Regions from separate parts of the Streptomyces sp. NPDC001922 genome, predicted to be linked through region 1. Evidence: riboswitches for the same ligand, from Rfam matches in the RefSeq annotation. Region 1 holds a riboswitch; each other region holds the start of a gene.

Evidence for each region. A riboswitch is a leader RNA that binds a small molecule or an ion and turns the genes downstream of it on or off. The one in region 1 is predicted to bind cobalamin.
Region 2: linked by a shared signal. The riboswitch ahead of metE (5-methyltetrahydropteroyltriglutamate--homocysteine S-methyltransferase) and the one ahead of ACFYYR_RS07545 (CbtB-domain containing protein) in region 1 are both predicted to bind cobalamin.
Region 3: linked by a shared signal. The riboswitch ahead of ACFYYR_RS14390 (ABC transporter substrate-binding protein) and the one ahead of ACFYYR_RS07545 (CbtB-domain containing protein) in region 1 are both predicted to bind cobalamin.
Region 4: linked by a shared signal. The riboswitch ahead of ACFYYR_RS21355 (cobalamin biosynthesis protein) and the one ahead of ACFYYR_RS07545 (CbtB-domain containing protein) in region 1 are both predicted to bind cobalamin.

What each region holds. Positions count from the first base shown of each region.
Region 1 is NZ_JBIASV010000003.1:446,276-449,450, forward strand. Features, by position in the region: gene ACFYYR_RS07530 (ArsR/SmtB family transcription factor) at 1-4, shown strand, start outside; gene ACFYYR_RS07535 (GNAT family N-acetyltransferase) at 89-631, shown strand; gene ACFYYR_RS07540 (histidine phosphatase family protein) at 753-1,364, opposite strand; cobalamin riboswitch at 1,435-1,600, shown strand; gene ACFYYR_RS07545 (CbtB-domain containing protein) at 1,635-1,862, shown strand; gene ACFYYR_RS07550 (CbtA family protein) at 1,876-2,673, shown strand; gene ACFYYR_RS07555 (DUF4232 domain-containing protein) at 3,082-3,175, shown strand, end outside.
Region 2 is NZ_JBIASV010000007.1:166,597-169,771, reverse strand. Features, by position in the region: gene ACFYYR_RS14600 (TetR/AcrR family transcriptional regulator) at 1-64, shown strand, start outside; gene ACFYYR_RS14595 (helix-turn-helix domain-containing protein) at 87-1,223, opposite strand; partial or broken gene ACFYYR_RS14590 (ATP-binding protein) at 1,332-1,445, shown strand; cobalamin riboswitch at 1,579-1,722, shown strand; gene metE (5-methyltetrahydropteroyltriglutamate--homocysteine S-methyltransferase) at 1,902-3,175, shown strand, end outside.
Region 3 is NZ_JBIASV010000007.1:124,248-127,422, forward strand. Features, by position in the region: gene ACFYYR_RS14385 (NAD(P)/FAD-dependent oxidoreductase) at 1-1,022, opposite strand, end outside; cobalamin riboswitch at 1,274-1,455, shown strand; gene ACFYYR_RS14390 (ABC transporter substrate-binding protein) at 1,490-2,488, shown strand; gene ACFYYR_RS14395 (FecCD family ABC transporter permease) at 2,565-3,175, shown strand, end outside.
Region 4 is NZ_JBIASV010000011.1:61,255-64,429, reverse strand. Features, by position in the region: gene ACFYYR_RS21360 (cobyric acid synthase) at 1-559, opposite strand, end outside; gene ACFYYR_RS21355 (cobalamin biosynthesis protein) at 556-1,539, opposite strand; cobalamin riboswitch at 1,703-1,834, opposite strand; gene ACFYYR_RS21350 (hypothetical protein) at 2,043-2,279, opposite strand; gene ACFYYR_RS21345 (anion permease) at 2,297-3,175, opposite strand, start outside.

The DNA of each region.
Region 1 (3,175 bases):
CTAGGGCGGTTGCAGCCGACGCCGGGCCGCTCACCGGGGGCGGTGTCGGACCGATGCCGGTGTCAGGGGGGCCTGCAAGACTCCCCGGATGACCACCGACTCCCTGCACATCCGTCAGGCCGTGTCCCCCCACGACCTCGACCCATGGCTCCGGCAGGCGCTGCTCGACTGCTGGGTCGACGTCACCAACGCCGGCGGCGCGGCCGGCTTCCCCTTCCCGCCCATCGACACCCACCACGCCGCCCCCGCCCTGGACACCCTCGTCGCAGGCCTGTCGGCGGACACCTCCCGCCTCCTGGTGGCCTGGGCCGAAGGGGAACCGGTGGGCTGGCTGACCATACGCCGCGACACCTTCCGCCTCACCGCGCACTGGGGGACGGTCCACCACGTACAGACCCACCCCGCGGTCCGCGGACGCGGCATCGGTGCCGCACTGATGGAGGAGGCCCGCCGGGTGGCGCGGGACGAGATGGGCCTGGAACAACTGCACTTGGCCGCCCGCGGCGGTGCGGGGCTGGAGACCTTCTACGGACGGCTCGGCTGGAAGGAGATCGGCCGGTGGCCCGGCGCCTTGCGCCTGTCCCCCGGCGACGACCGCGACGAGGTCCTGATGGCCCTCCAGCCCCTGTAGGAAAGGCGGCAGCCTTGGCTGCCGCCTCTCCTCCCAGGGATCGGCCGCCGCATTCCCGGACGACACCTGACCGGCCGTCCGGCCGCGCCTGCCCAGGGCACCCGACTCGCTCGCTCGTCCTTCAGGTCGTCGGGGGTACCCCGGGGTCCGTCCGAGCATCACCGTCGTGAGTCAGCGGCCGGCCGACCGAGAGATTCCACCGCCGGCGTCGGCCGCTCAGATCGGTTGCGTGCAACGGGCGGACGTCGAAACGCCAGAAGGCCTGGTCGGGCGCGGAGAGGACGTGGACCAGGGAAGCGCGCACGATGTCCGGTTCCGCGACGGCGACGATGCGCCCGCTCCGGTCGTCGAGTGAATCCAGCCAGGCACCGACCCGTTCACGGAACTGCCGCAGCGGCTCTCCCCCGTGCGGCGAGGCTGCCGGATCGGTCAGCCACGTCATGACAGCCTCCTCCTCGGAGGCCGCGACCGAGTCAAGGGTCCGTCCCCGCCAGCGCCCCATGTCACAGGGCGCGATGGCGGCCAGCGGTTCCGCGGCCAGTCCGAGGGCCTCCGCGGTGCGGCGACAGCGCAGCGAGGGTGAGGCGAACGCCGGCAGATCCCGGCCGACTGCGCCCGCCAGGGCCTCGGTGCGTGCCAAGGCCTCGGGGTCGAGCGGACTGTCGTCGTCGAAGCGGACACCGCGCAGCGCCTCGCTCGTCGCAGGTGTGATCAAAGTGACCCGAACTGTCATCGGCGCACCCTACGTGAGCCCGCTCCAAGGGGCGCACGAACGTGAGTCGCGCCTCACGCCCTTGGCCGAAAGTGCTACACGCGGTACGGTCACCGCGACATTCTCCATCACTCGACGACGGCGAGACGGAAGCCGGTGTGAATCCGGCACGGTCGCGCCACTGTGTGCTGCGGCGCACGCCCCTCGGGGCGGGCGCCCGGTGAGTCAGACCCGCGGACCGTCGTCATGCACCACCGTATGGGACGCGTGTTCCCTCAAGGAGGTTCCGCCATGGCCGAGGCCACTGTCTCTGCTGCCGTTTCCGCCCCTTCCCTTCCCGCACCGCAGTCCCTGCCCGTCCGTGCGGTACTCCCCTGGGCCGTCTTCGTGGGCCTCCTGATGCTCGTCGCGCTGTACTTCGTCGGCGCGGAGCAGGGCGCCACGTCCGTCTTCTCCGGCGCCGGGGTGCACGAGTGGGTGCACGACGGGCGTCATCTGCTCGGCTTCCCCTGCCACTGAGGGGCGACGACACGTGCACGCCTCAAGAATCGGAAATCTCCTGGTCCGTGGCATGCTCGCGGGCCTGGTCGCCGCCCTGTGCGCCTTCGCCGTGGCCTATGGTCTCGGCGAACCGTCCGTTGACGCCTCCATCGCCGTCGAAGAGGCCCAAGCCGCCCACGAGGCCCACGCCGGCCATGGTGCGGCCGCAGCGGAGGAAGAGGAGGAGGCCCCGGTCAGCCGGTCGGTGCAGTCGACCGCCGGCCTGGCCACCGGTGTCCTGGTGTACGGGGTGGCGCTGGGCGGCATCGCCTCCCTCGCGTTCTGCTTCGTCCTGGGACGCATCGGCCGCTTCACCCCGCGGGCGACTGCCGCGCTCACCGCGGCGGCCGCCTTCACCACCGTGTATCTGGTGCCGTTCCTGAAGTACCCCGCCACACCTCCTGCGGTGGGCAATCCGGACACGATCGGGAAGCGCACCACGCTGTTCTTCCTGATGATCCTGCTCAGCGTCCTGCTGGGCATCGCTGCGATCATCGTCGGCCGCCGCTTGGCGCCCCGCCTGGGCAACTGGAACGCCACACTCGTCGCAGGGGCGGGCTTCGTCCTCGCAACGGCTGTCGCGTTCGTGTTCCTGCCCGCGAACGAGGACGCGGTCAAACCGAGCTTCCCGGCGGCCCTGTTGTGGGAGTTCAGACTGGCCTCACTGGCCGTTCAGGCCGTGCTGTGGACGGCCTTCGCGGTCGCCTTCGGAACACTGGCCCAGCGCCTGCTGATGCCGGGCCTGCCCCGAACCGAGCAGGCGGCCAGGGACGTTCCCGCCGCTGGTTGACCGCGTTGCCGCGCGGCACACCGGACACGACCGTGGCCCCGCCGACCTGTTGAGGTCGAGCGGGGCCACGGCGCGTGCCGCCATCCCGCGCAAAGGGGCCTGCCGCAGCCGCGGCCGACCGTCGGCGGGCGCGGGCGTGTGCCCGTAGGCGCGCGGACCTGCGGCCTGCGCCTCACTTCCGAGGACTCACGTCGCGTCAACCACTCGGCCACAAAGCCTGTTCGTGCGATGGCACGGTTTGTTGCGATGCGCCCGTCATGGCGGTGGGGGCAGGCGCGCCGCGGAGCGCTGTTGCACTGCGTTAGCCATCCGTTAGCGGAACGTCAACCCGACCCTCGAAGATGATCTTGACGGGGCGCGCGTGAGGCTGCGTCCGACTGAAGCAGACCGATCCACGGGGGAACACCCATGCGCAAGAACCTCATCCGCACGACCACCCTGGCCGCTGTGGCGGTGACCGCCGCCTTGTCGCTGAGCGCCTGCGGGGGCGAGACCGATTCCG
Region 2 (3,175 bases), on a different contig from region 1:
CCGCGTCCGGCCACTCGTCGTCGAGGGAGTGCGGACCTTCCTCCGGGCGTACCGAACCACGTAGGCGTGGCCGGCCCACACCCGCCCTACCCGGCTGCCGCCACTTCGCGGGCGGTGTCCGCGAGCCACGACGGGGCGTCGCAGTCGATGGCGCGCAGCGTGGACCGGAGGCGGACACGGGTCCGGGACGACGTGACCGTGCGCAGGACCGGTTCCAGCCGGAGGAGCGGCGCTTCGGCATCCCGCCACGCACCGAGCTGCACCAAGGCGGTCAGCTCCGCGAGCACATTGCCGAACTCCCGGCGGCCCCCGCCTCCCCTGGAACCTTCCGAACTCCGCTGAAGGTGCGGCAGCGCCGCGCGCGGGTCCCCGAGGCTCAGCAGTGCCTCGCCGGTGTGCAGCTCCACTTCGGTGCTGTCGATCCACCACGTGAACGCGGGGTCGTTGGCCTGTATCGAATCCTGGAGACCCCCTGTGGCTCGCTCCAGAGCGTCCAGCGCCCGGCTCCGGTCTCCGGCCTGCGCAAGGCTCCGTGCACGCCGTACGCGAGCCATGAGCGCCACACGGCCGGGTACCTCACGGCCGGTCAGCATCTCGTCCGTGATCGCCACAGCCTCACCGGCACGGCCGGTGTGCACGTCGATCATGGCGATCAGGTCCAGGATGAACCACTCCAGCGGGGCGTCACCGGCGAGGCGGGCCAGGGTGTGCGCCTCCGCGAGCGTGGCGCGCGCCTCACGGAACCGGGCCGCGTCGTGGAGCAGCCACCCGGCCACTTCCCCGATCTCCGCCACCTGTGCGAGGTGCTGCTTGTCGTCGCCGGTGATCCGGCCCCGTTCGGCCTCCCACACCTGTACGGCGGCGTCCGCCACATGGTCCCCACCGTGGCGGTTGTCATGCGCGAGCAGCCATCCCACGGCGTCCTGCACGTAGGTGTCCGGCTCACGGCCGGCGCAGACCCGCGGCTCGGCTTCGCCCCGGGCCCGCGCGGCTTCCCGCTCCAGGCCGTCCAGTGGCACCCCGAGCACATGCGCGAGCGGTGGTAACCAAGCGGCCGGGATGCGCCCGCCGCGCTCCCACCGGGAGACCTCGTGACGCGTCAAGGTGGTGATCCCGGCAGTGACGCACAACCGGAGCGCCAGCGAGCGCTGCGAGAGACCCGCGCGCTTGCGCAGGCCCGCCAGATGGGCGCCGAACCGGGCGCGTCCCGCTTGGTCGTTCATGCAGTGCCTCCCTGCGACCAAGCTACTCGTCCTGGCCCCTCCCCTGGCCTCCCGTGCGGCCCGTCCCCTCGATCGGGAACGCCGGTTACCTGAACGCACAGCGCCACGGATGAGAGCGGGCGCGGCCTCGCACTGGTGGGGGCGCTGGCGGAGGCCTGGGGGACCGACCCACTGCCCTGGGGCAAGCGGGTGTGGGCCGAGTGCGCTCGGAAGAACGACTGACTCCGGCCCGTTGCGGCCTCGTCCGGAAGCCGCGCACGCCGGTCCGGCAGGTGAACGGTGCTGACCGCGGCGCCGGACGGGACTAGGGTGGCCGGTGCAGCTGGTTCGCCCTGTCCGCCAGGCGGGGCGTCGCAAGAGGGAACCCGGTGGGAATCCGGGACTGCCCCGCAGCGGTGAGTGGGAACGACCGCCGTCATACGCACTGGGTCCGACGGGCCTGGGAAGCGACGGCCAGTAGGGGTCTGCCCGGCAGACGTGCCCGCGAGTCCGAAGACCTGCCCGTTGCCCGTGCGCCCACCCGGCGCGCGGAGATCCCGGTGACCTCGAGGGCGGGTCGGCGTACGGAAGCAGGCGGGTACCGCGGCAGCACCGCGTACGGCCTGCCGTCCGGTCGTCCCTTCGCGCCCTCGGCCCGTGCCGGGGTCCCCCAGGAGCACACTCGCGAAGGAGAGTTCTGTGACCAGCACATCCGCAGCCGCCACCGCACGGGCCACCGTGCACGGCTACCCGCGGCAGGGCCCGGACCGGGAACTGAAGAAGGCCGTCGAGGGCTACTGGAAGGGCACGATCACCGCCGGCGCCCTGCACGACACCGCGGCCGGGCTGCGCCGGTCCCAGTGGCGGCAGCTCGCCGAGGCGGGCCTGGACGAGGTGCCCACCGGCGGCTTCTCGTACTACGACCACGTCCTGGACACCAGCGTCATGGTCGGCGCGATTCCCGCCCGGCACCGCGCGGCCGTCGAGGCCGACGCGCTGGACGGCTACTTCGCGATGGCGCGCGGCACTCAGGACGTCGCGCCGCTGGAGATGACCAAGTGGTTCGACACCAACTACCACTACCTGGTGCCGGAACTGGGCCCGGACACGGTGTTCACCGCCGACCCCGGCAAGCAGACGGCAGAACTGCGGGAGGCCCTGGCCCTCGGCCTCGCCGCCCGTCCGGTGCTCGTCGGACCGGTCACCTATCTGCTGCTGGCCAAGCCCGGACCGGAGGTGCCGGACGACTTCGATCCGCTCACCCTGCTGGACCGGCTGCTCCCGGTCTACGCCGAGGTGCTCGCCGCGCTGCGGGCCGCCGGGGCGGAATGGGTCCAGCTGGACGAGCCCGCGCTGGTCCAGGACCGCACCCCGGCCGAGCTGAACGCCGCCGCCCGCGCCTACCGGGAGCTCGGTGGCACGGCGGACCGGCCGAAGCTGCTGGTGGCCTCGTACTTCGACCGGCTGGGCGAGGCGCTTCCGGTGCTCGCCAAGGCACCGGTCGAGGGGCTGGCCCTGGACTTCACCGGCACCGCCGCCGGCAACCTGGAGGATCTGGCGGCGGTCGGCGGGCTGCCCGGCAAGCGGCTGGTGGCCGGTGTGGTGAACGGCCGCAATGTGTGGATCAACGACCTCGGGGCGTCCCTGACGACGCTGGGCACCCTGCTCGGCCTCGCCGGCCGGGTGGACGTCGCGTCCTCCTGCTCACTGCTGCACGTGCCGCTGGACGCCGCGGCCGAGCGGGACATCGATCCGCAGATCGCCCGCTGGCTCGCGTTCGCCCGGCAGAAGACCGCCGAGATCGTCACCCTGGCCCGCGGGCTGACGCACGGCACCGGTGCCATCACCGCCGAACTCGCCGCCAACCGTGCGGACCTGGCCTCCCGCACCGGCTCGCCCCTCACCCGCGACCCGGCCGTACGCGCCCGCGCCGCGGCCCTCACGGATGCCGACGGCCGGCGGTCCGCGTCGTA
Region 3 (3,175 bases), on a different contig from region 1:
CGGGTGACGCCCCCGGTGTCCGTGCGCGAACCGAAGCGGTACGGAACTCCCCGGCCGCCGAGGGCGATCCGGCCGTCCGCGGTGCGCTGGGCGTAGATGTAGGCGTGGGCCGTGTCGCCGAGCACCTCCCGGTTCCGCCAGCCGATCCGCTCCCACACCGTGTCGGGCAGCGGCTCGGTGACGATCATCGAGCTGTTCATCGGCAGCCACTGACGGCGCAGTCCGGCGATGCTCGCGCTGAACCCCTCCGTCGCCCGGATCACATAGTCGGCGGTCACCCTGCCCCGGTCGGTGCGGGCGACGGCCCGCCCTCCGGCGTTGCGGGGGAGGATCTCGGTGACCGTGGTGCCCTCCAGGATGTCGACTCCGCGGGCGGCCACCGCCCGTGCCAGCCCCGAGGCCAGCGCCGCGGGCTGGACGGCGGCGGCGTGCGGCGTCCAGGCGGCCGCCGACGCCCCCGCCACGGCCACCCGCTCCGCCCGTTCCGTCGCGTCGAGCAGCCGCAGGTCCTCCTCGGCGAAGCCCCAGTCGCGCTGTTCCTCGACAGCGGCCAGCAGCCGCGCCTGCTGCGCGGGGCCGACCGCGACGCGCAGCATGCCGCCCTTGTGGATGCCCGCGTCGATGCCCTCGGTGTGCGCCACGGCGATCACCTCGTCGACGGACCGGAACAGGGTGCGCTGCATCTCCCGCACCGCGGCCCGGCCGTGCTGCGCGGCGTAGCGCTCCCGGGCCCCGGCGAAGCCGTGGTAGAGCCAGCCGCCGTTCCGCCCGGAGGCGCCGAATCCCGCGAACTCCCGCTCCAGCACGGCGATCCGCAGACCGGGCCGGTCCCGCGCGAGGTAGTACGCGGTCCACAGGCCGGTGTAGCCGCCGCCGACGATCGCCACGTCGTAGTCGCGGTCCCCGGGGAGGGCGGGCCGGCGCCCGGGCGGGCCGCCGTCCCGGTACCAGAAGGAGACGCCGCCGTTGACGAATCCGTCCGCCAAGGGTGCCGTACGAGGAGTGGTCCGGCCGTGGTTCATCCGAGGGGCCCCGCATTCCCGGTGGTCGCAGACCGTTCAGGGTAGGCGGTACCGGGCCGGACGGAACACCCCCGTCGGTGCCGGGCCGGCCGGACACCCCGTCGGTGCCGGACGGCGGAGGAACGGCGACCGCTCCGGCCTGCCGCACCCCGGGCGGGCGCGGTTCCCCACGGAGGCGGTTCACACCGGGGCGGTTCCCGCAGGGCAACGAGCGGCGCAGCTCACGGGCTCGCGCCCTGGGCGGGCTGATCGCGCTCTGACAGAATGCGGGTGTTCACGAGGCGGCGGACCCCGGGAAGCCGGTGCGAATCCGGCACGGTCCCGCCACTGTGACCGGGGAGCCGCTTCGAACGGCGGTGTGCCGCACGGCGCACCGCGCCGGGACGGGCCGCTCCTCGGGAGTCAGACACCGGACTGCCGCCTTCAGCACCGACCAGGGGACGCGGATCCCCCGGAGGAGGCATGCCATGTCCCGGTTCCCGGGGTCACTGCGCGTCCGGACCATCGCGGCGGCTCTGCTGCTGCTCCCGCTCACCGGCTGCGGCCTCGCGCCCACGGACGACCGGCCCGCCGGCCGTTCCGCCGCCGCGAAGGGCTTCCCGTACACGGTCACCAACTGCGGTGTGAAGACCACGTTCACGGCTCCGCCGAAGCGGGCCGTCACCCTGAACCAGCACGCCACCGAGGTCATGCTCGCCCTGGGCCTGGAGAAGCGCCTGGCCGGCACCGCCTACCTCGACGACCGGGTGCTGCCCCGCTTCCGGGACGCCTACCGGGGCGTCGACGTCCTGGCCGACAAGTACCCCTCGTACGAGAAGCTGCTCGCCGCCGGACCCGACTTCGTCTACGGCGGCTACGCCAGCGCCTTCGACAGGAGCGAGGGCCGGGACCGCGGTTCGCTGGAGAAGAGCGGGGTGCACACCCGGCTCAACATCGAGAGCTGCGGCCGCGGTCCGGTGCGGGTGGACCGGCTGCGTCAGGAGATCCGCGAGACCGCGCGCACCTTCGGCGTCCCCGAGCGGGCCGACGCCCTCCTGGCCCGCCAGGACAAGCAACTCGCGGCCACGGCGAAGCGGTTGAAGGGCGCGGACCGGCCCTCCGTCCTCGTCTACGACAGCGGCGACAGCGCGGCATTCACCGCGGGCGGCAAGGGCATCGGCAACGAGATCGTCCGCCTCGCCGGCGGCCGGAACGTCTTCGCCGACCTCGACCGCACCTTCGGCGACGTCTCCTGGGAGAAGGTCGTCCAGCGGCGCCCCGAAGTGATCGTGATCTACGACTACGGCGGCACCCCGGTGGCGGCCAAGAAGAAGCGGCTGCTCCGCGACCCGGCGCTCGCCGACGTTCCGGCGATCCGGAACAAGCGCTTCGCGGTGCTGCCGCTGTCCTCCGCCGTGCTCGGCGTGCGGGTGCCCGAGGCGGTCGACTCGCTGGCCCGGCAGCTCCACCCCGGACACGGCGGTTAGCGCGGTGCTCCGCCGAATACCGCGGACCCCGGCGGGGCGGCTCCGCTGCTCCCTCGTCCTCGCCGGCCTCGCGGCCGTGTTCGCCGCGGCGGCGGTCGCCGGGCTCGCCCTGGGCCCCGTCCGGATCCCCGCCGGGGATGTGCTGCGCATCCTCGCCGGGGACACCGGGGCCGGCCCGTTCACCACGATCGTGCGCGACGTCCGGCTGCCGCGGGTCCTGCTCGGCGCCGTCGTCGGCGCCGGACTCGCCGTCGTCGGGACCGTTCTCCAGGCCCTGGTCCGCAACCCGGTGGCCGACCCCTTCCTCCTCGGCATCTCCTCGGGCGCCTCGACCGGCGCGGTGCTCGTGGTGGTGCTCGGTCTCGGCGCGGGGGCGACGTCCTTCGCCCTGCCGGCCGGTGCCTTCGTGGGATCGCTCGGCGCCCTCGTCGCCGTCTACGCCATGGCCCGCCGCGGCGGGACGATGACCACCGGCCGGCTGGTCCTCGCCGGGGTGGCCGTGCAGTACATCCTCTCCGCCCTCACCAGCCTGGTGCTCGTCACGGCCGCCGAGGCCGAACACCTGCGGGCCGTGCTGTTCTGGACCCTCGGCGGTCTCGGCGGCGCCCGCTGGGACGCACTGCTCCTGCCCGCGGTCGCCCTCGCCGTCGGTACCGCCGTGCTGATGGCGCTGGCCCGGCCGCTCGA
Region 4 (3,175 bases), on a different contig from region 1:
TGTCCCCGACGACGACCACGGGCAGCCCGGCCGCCCGGGCCAGGCCCATGTTCACGATGTCCGTGCGCCGCAGGTTGATCTCCGCCGGACTCCCCGCTCCTTCACAGATCACCGCGTCATACGTGCCCCGCAGCTCCTCCAGGCACTCCACCACGGTCTCCAGGAGCTGCCCGCGGTCGGTGTACCGCCGCTGCCGCCCCGGCGTGCCCGAGGCGTCCCCGAAGTAGCCCCGGGCGCTCATCTCCCCGACCGGCTTCCCCAGCAGCACCACCTGGCTGCTGCGGTCGCTCCCGGGCTTGAGCAGCACCGGGTTCATCAGGGCGCTCGGCTCGACGCGGGCGGCGGCGGCCTGCATGGCCTGCGCCCGGCCGATCTCCGCGCCCTCCCGGGTGACGAACGAATTCAGCGACATGTTCTGCGCCTTGAACGGCGCGACGGACACCCCCTTGCGGGAGAGCCACCGGCAGATCCCCGCGGTGACCACGCTCTTCCCGGCGTCGGAGGTGGTTCCGGCGACGAGCAGCCCGCCGCCTCTCCGGTGTGCGTCCGGCCCGTTCATCCGCTCCCCCTTCCGGCGGCCGGGCGCCGCGGGCGGCTCCGCACCAGGCCGCCCGCGACACAGAGCGCGAGGGCCAGGGCGTTGACGCGCCGGGACAGCCGGACCGCGCGTTCGATGTCCGGCACCGCCACCGGACGGTTCTCCCCGCCGAGCACCGGCCGGTGTTCGACCCGGCCGCGGTAGGCCAGGGTGCCGCCCAGACGGACGCCGAGCGCCCCCGCGAAAGCGGACTCGACCGGTCCGGCATTGGGGCTGGGGTGCCGCCGGGCGTCCCGGCGCAGCACCCGCCAGGCGCCCCGCGGATCCGGTCCGGCGAGCACCGCCAGCGCGGCGGTGAGCCGTGAACCGGGGTAGCCCGCCACGTCGTCCAGCCGCGCCGCGGCCCAGCCGAACCGCAGATGGCGCGGCGACCGGTGGCCCACCATCGCGTCGAGGGTGTTGACCGCGCGGAAGCCGACGAGGCCGGGCACTCCGGCGACGGCTCCCCACACCAGGGCGCCCACGACCGCGTCGGAGGTGTTCTCGGCGACCGACTCGACCACGGCGCGGGCGATCTGCTGCCCGTCCAGGGCCTGCGGATCCCGGCCGCACAGATGCGGCAGCCGCTCGCGGGCGACCTCCAGGTCCCCGGCGGCCAGCGCGCCGCCCACGGCACGCGCCTCCCGGCCCAGCGACGTCCCGCCCAGCACCGCCCAGGTGGCGGCGGCGGTCAGCCCGGCCGTGGCGGCGGGGGAGCGGCGCAGCGTGCGCGCGAGTACGGCGGCGGCCGCGGTGGCGCCGCCGGCGAGCAGGGCGGTGTGCAGTGCGCCGGCCCCGCGGTGGTCGCGCCAGAGCCGGCGCTCGACGGCCGCGGCGGTCCGGCCGAACGCGGCGACGGGGTGACCGCGCCGCGGGTCACCGAGAACCAGGTCGGCGGCGAAGCCCAGGGCGGTACCGAGGCCGGCCGCGCCCGCGGCGGCGAGTCCGTGTCGTCCCCTCACCGTGCGATCCGTCCCCTCCGGGCGTGATGGGCACGCATCGGATCAGCCGGCCGTCGCGCCTCGGCGGGAACATCCGGGAACGGCTCTTGGCGTACGGGAACAGCCGGGCATCGCGATCGTCCTCACTCAGGGTCCGCGCCCTGGCTCGACGTACCGGCGGTGAGAGTCTCCTGGCTCCCGGATCGGCGCGTCCCCCGGCCTTCCAGCCCGTCGGTGCGGGCCGTGACATCTCGGGTGGGGGTGCGCTCCCCGGTGACAGTGGCGGGACCGCGCCGGACTTGCACCGGCTTCCTCTCCTGCCGCCGTTGGGCCCCGGCAGTCCACCACGGGCCGCGAAGGCCCGTCAACTTGCGCTTGACCTGCGACGGGAGAGTGTGCCGCGGCCCACAGCGGGCGGCCGGGCCCTCCTCGGGCGCACACGACGATCCGCCGGGCCGGACGGCGCGGCGTGCGCTGTCCGGCCCGGCGGACCGGTTGCGGGCGGGGCCGTTCGCCCCGGCCCGTCAGGAGACGATCAGGTGGATGCCGTACGCCACGGCGGCCAGGCACAGGCCGTAGCAGACGTAGGCGCCGGTCCGGGCCAGGGAGCCGGGGGCGGACACCGCGGCGGTGCCGTCCGGCTGGGTCCGCGTCCGGCGGGAGGTGCCGACGATGCCGAGGGTGAACAGGCCCACGAGCGCGACGGTCACCACGAGGCTGACGCCGAAGACCTGGCCGAGAGCTGCCCAGTCGATGTTCATGACGATGGGTTCCTTACCTAGACCGTGACCTTGGCGGCGGACTGGCCGGCCTGCGCGCTCTGCGGGGCCGTGCCCTGCGCGGCGACGCCGGCGACCGGGGCGCCGGTGGCGGCGTCGGACGCCTCACCGGAGACCGCGGAGCCGACCGGCGGCGGGGAGACCGTGCGGAGGGCGGCGGTGACGACGCCCGGCGGCTCGGTGGCCGCGGTCTCGTTGACGTTGGTGTGGTCCACCGGCTTGCGGCGGGACAGCGCCCAGATGGCGCCGCAGGCGACGAGCGCGAGGACGGCGACGGCGGCGACCCCCCAGGTGCCCTGGCCGGCGAGGAGCGCCGCGGCCGCCGCGACGAGACCGGCGGCCGGAAGCGTGAGACCCCACGCGGCCACCATGCGGCCCGCGGTCGACCAGCGGACGACCCCGCCCTTGCGGCCGAGGCCGGAGCCCATGACCGAGCCGGAGCAGACCTGGGTGGTGGAGAGCGCGAAACCGAGGTGCGAGGAGGCGAGGATGACGGTCGCGGCGCCGGTCTGGGCGGCGAAGCCCTGCGGCGGCTGGATGTCGGTGAGGCCCTTGCCCATGGTGCGGATGATCCGCCAGCCGCCCAGGTAGGTGCCGAGCGCGATGGCGACACCGGACGAGACGATGACCCACATCGGCGGGTCGGCCTGCGGGGCGAGCGCGCCGCCGGTGATCAGCGCCAGGGTGATGACACCCATGGTCTTCTGCGCGTCGTTGGTGCCGTGCGCCAGGGAGACCAGCGCGGCGGAGGCGATCTGTCCGGCGCGGTAGCCCTTGGCGGTCTCCTGCTCGTCCTGGTTCCGGGCCAGCCGGTAGGTGAGCCGGGTCGCGACCATCGCGGCGATGCCGGCCACGAGCGGGGCGGCGACGGCGGGGAT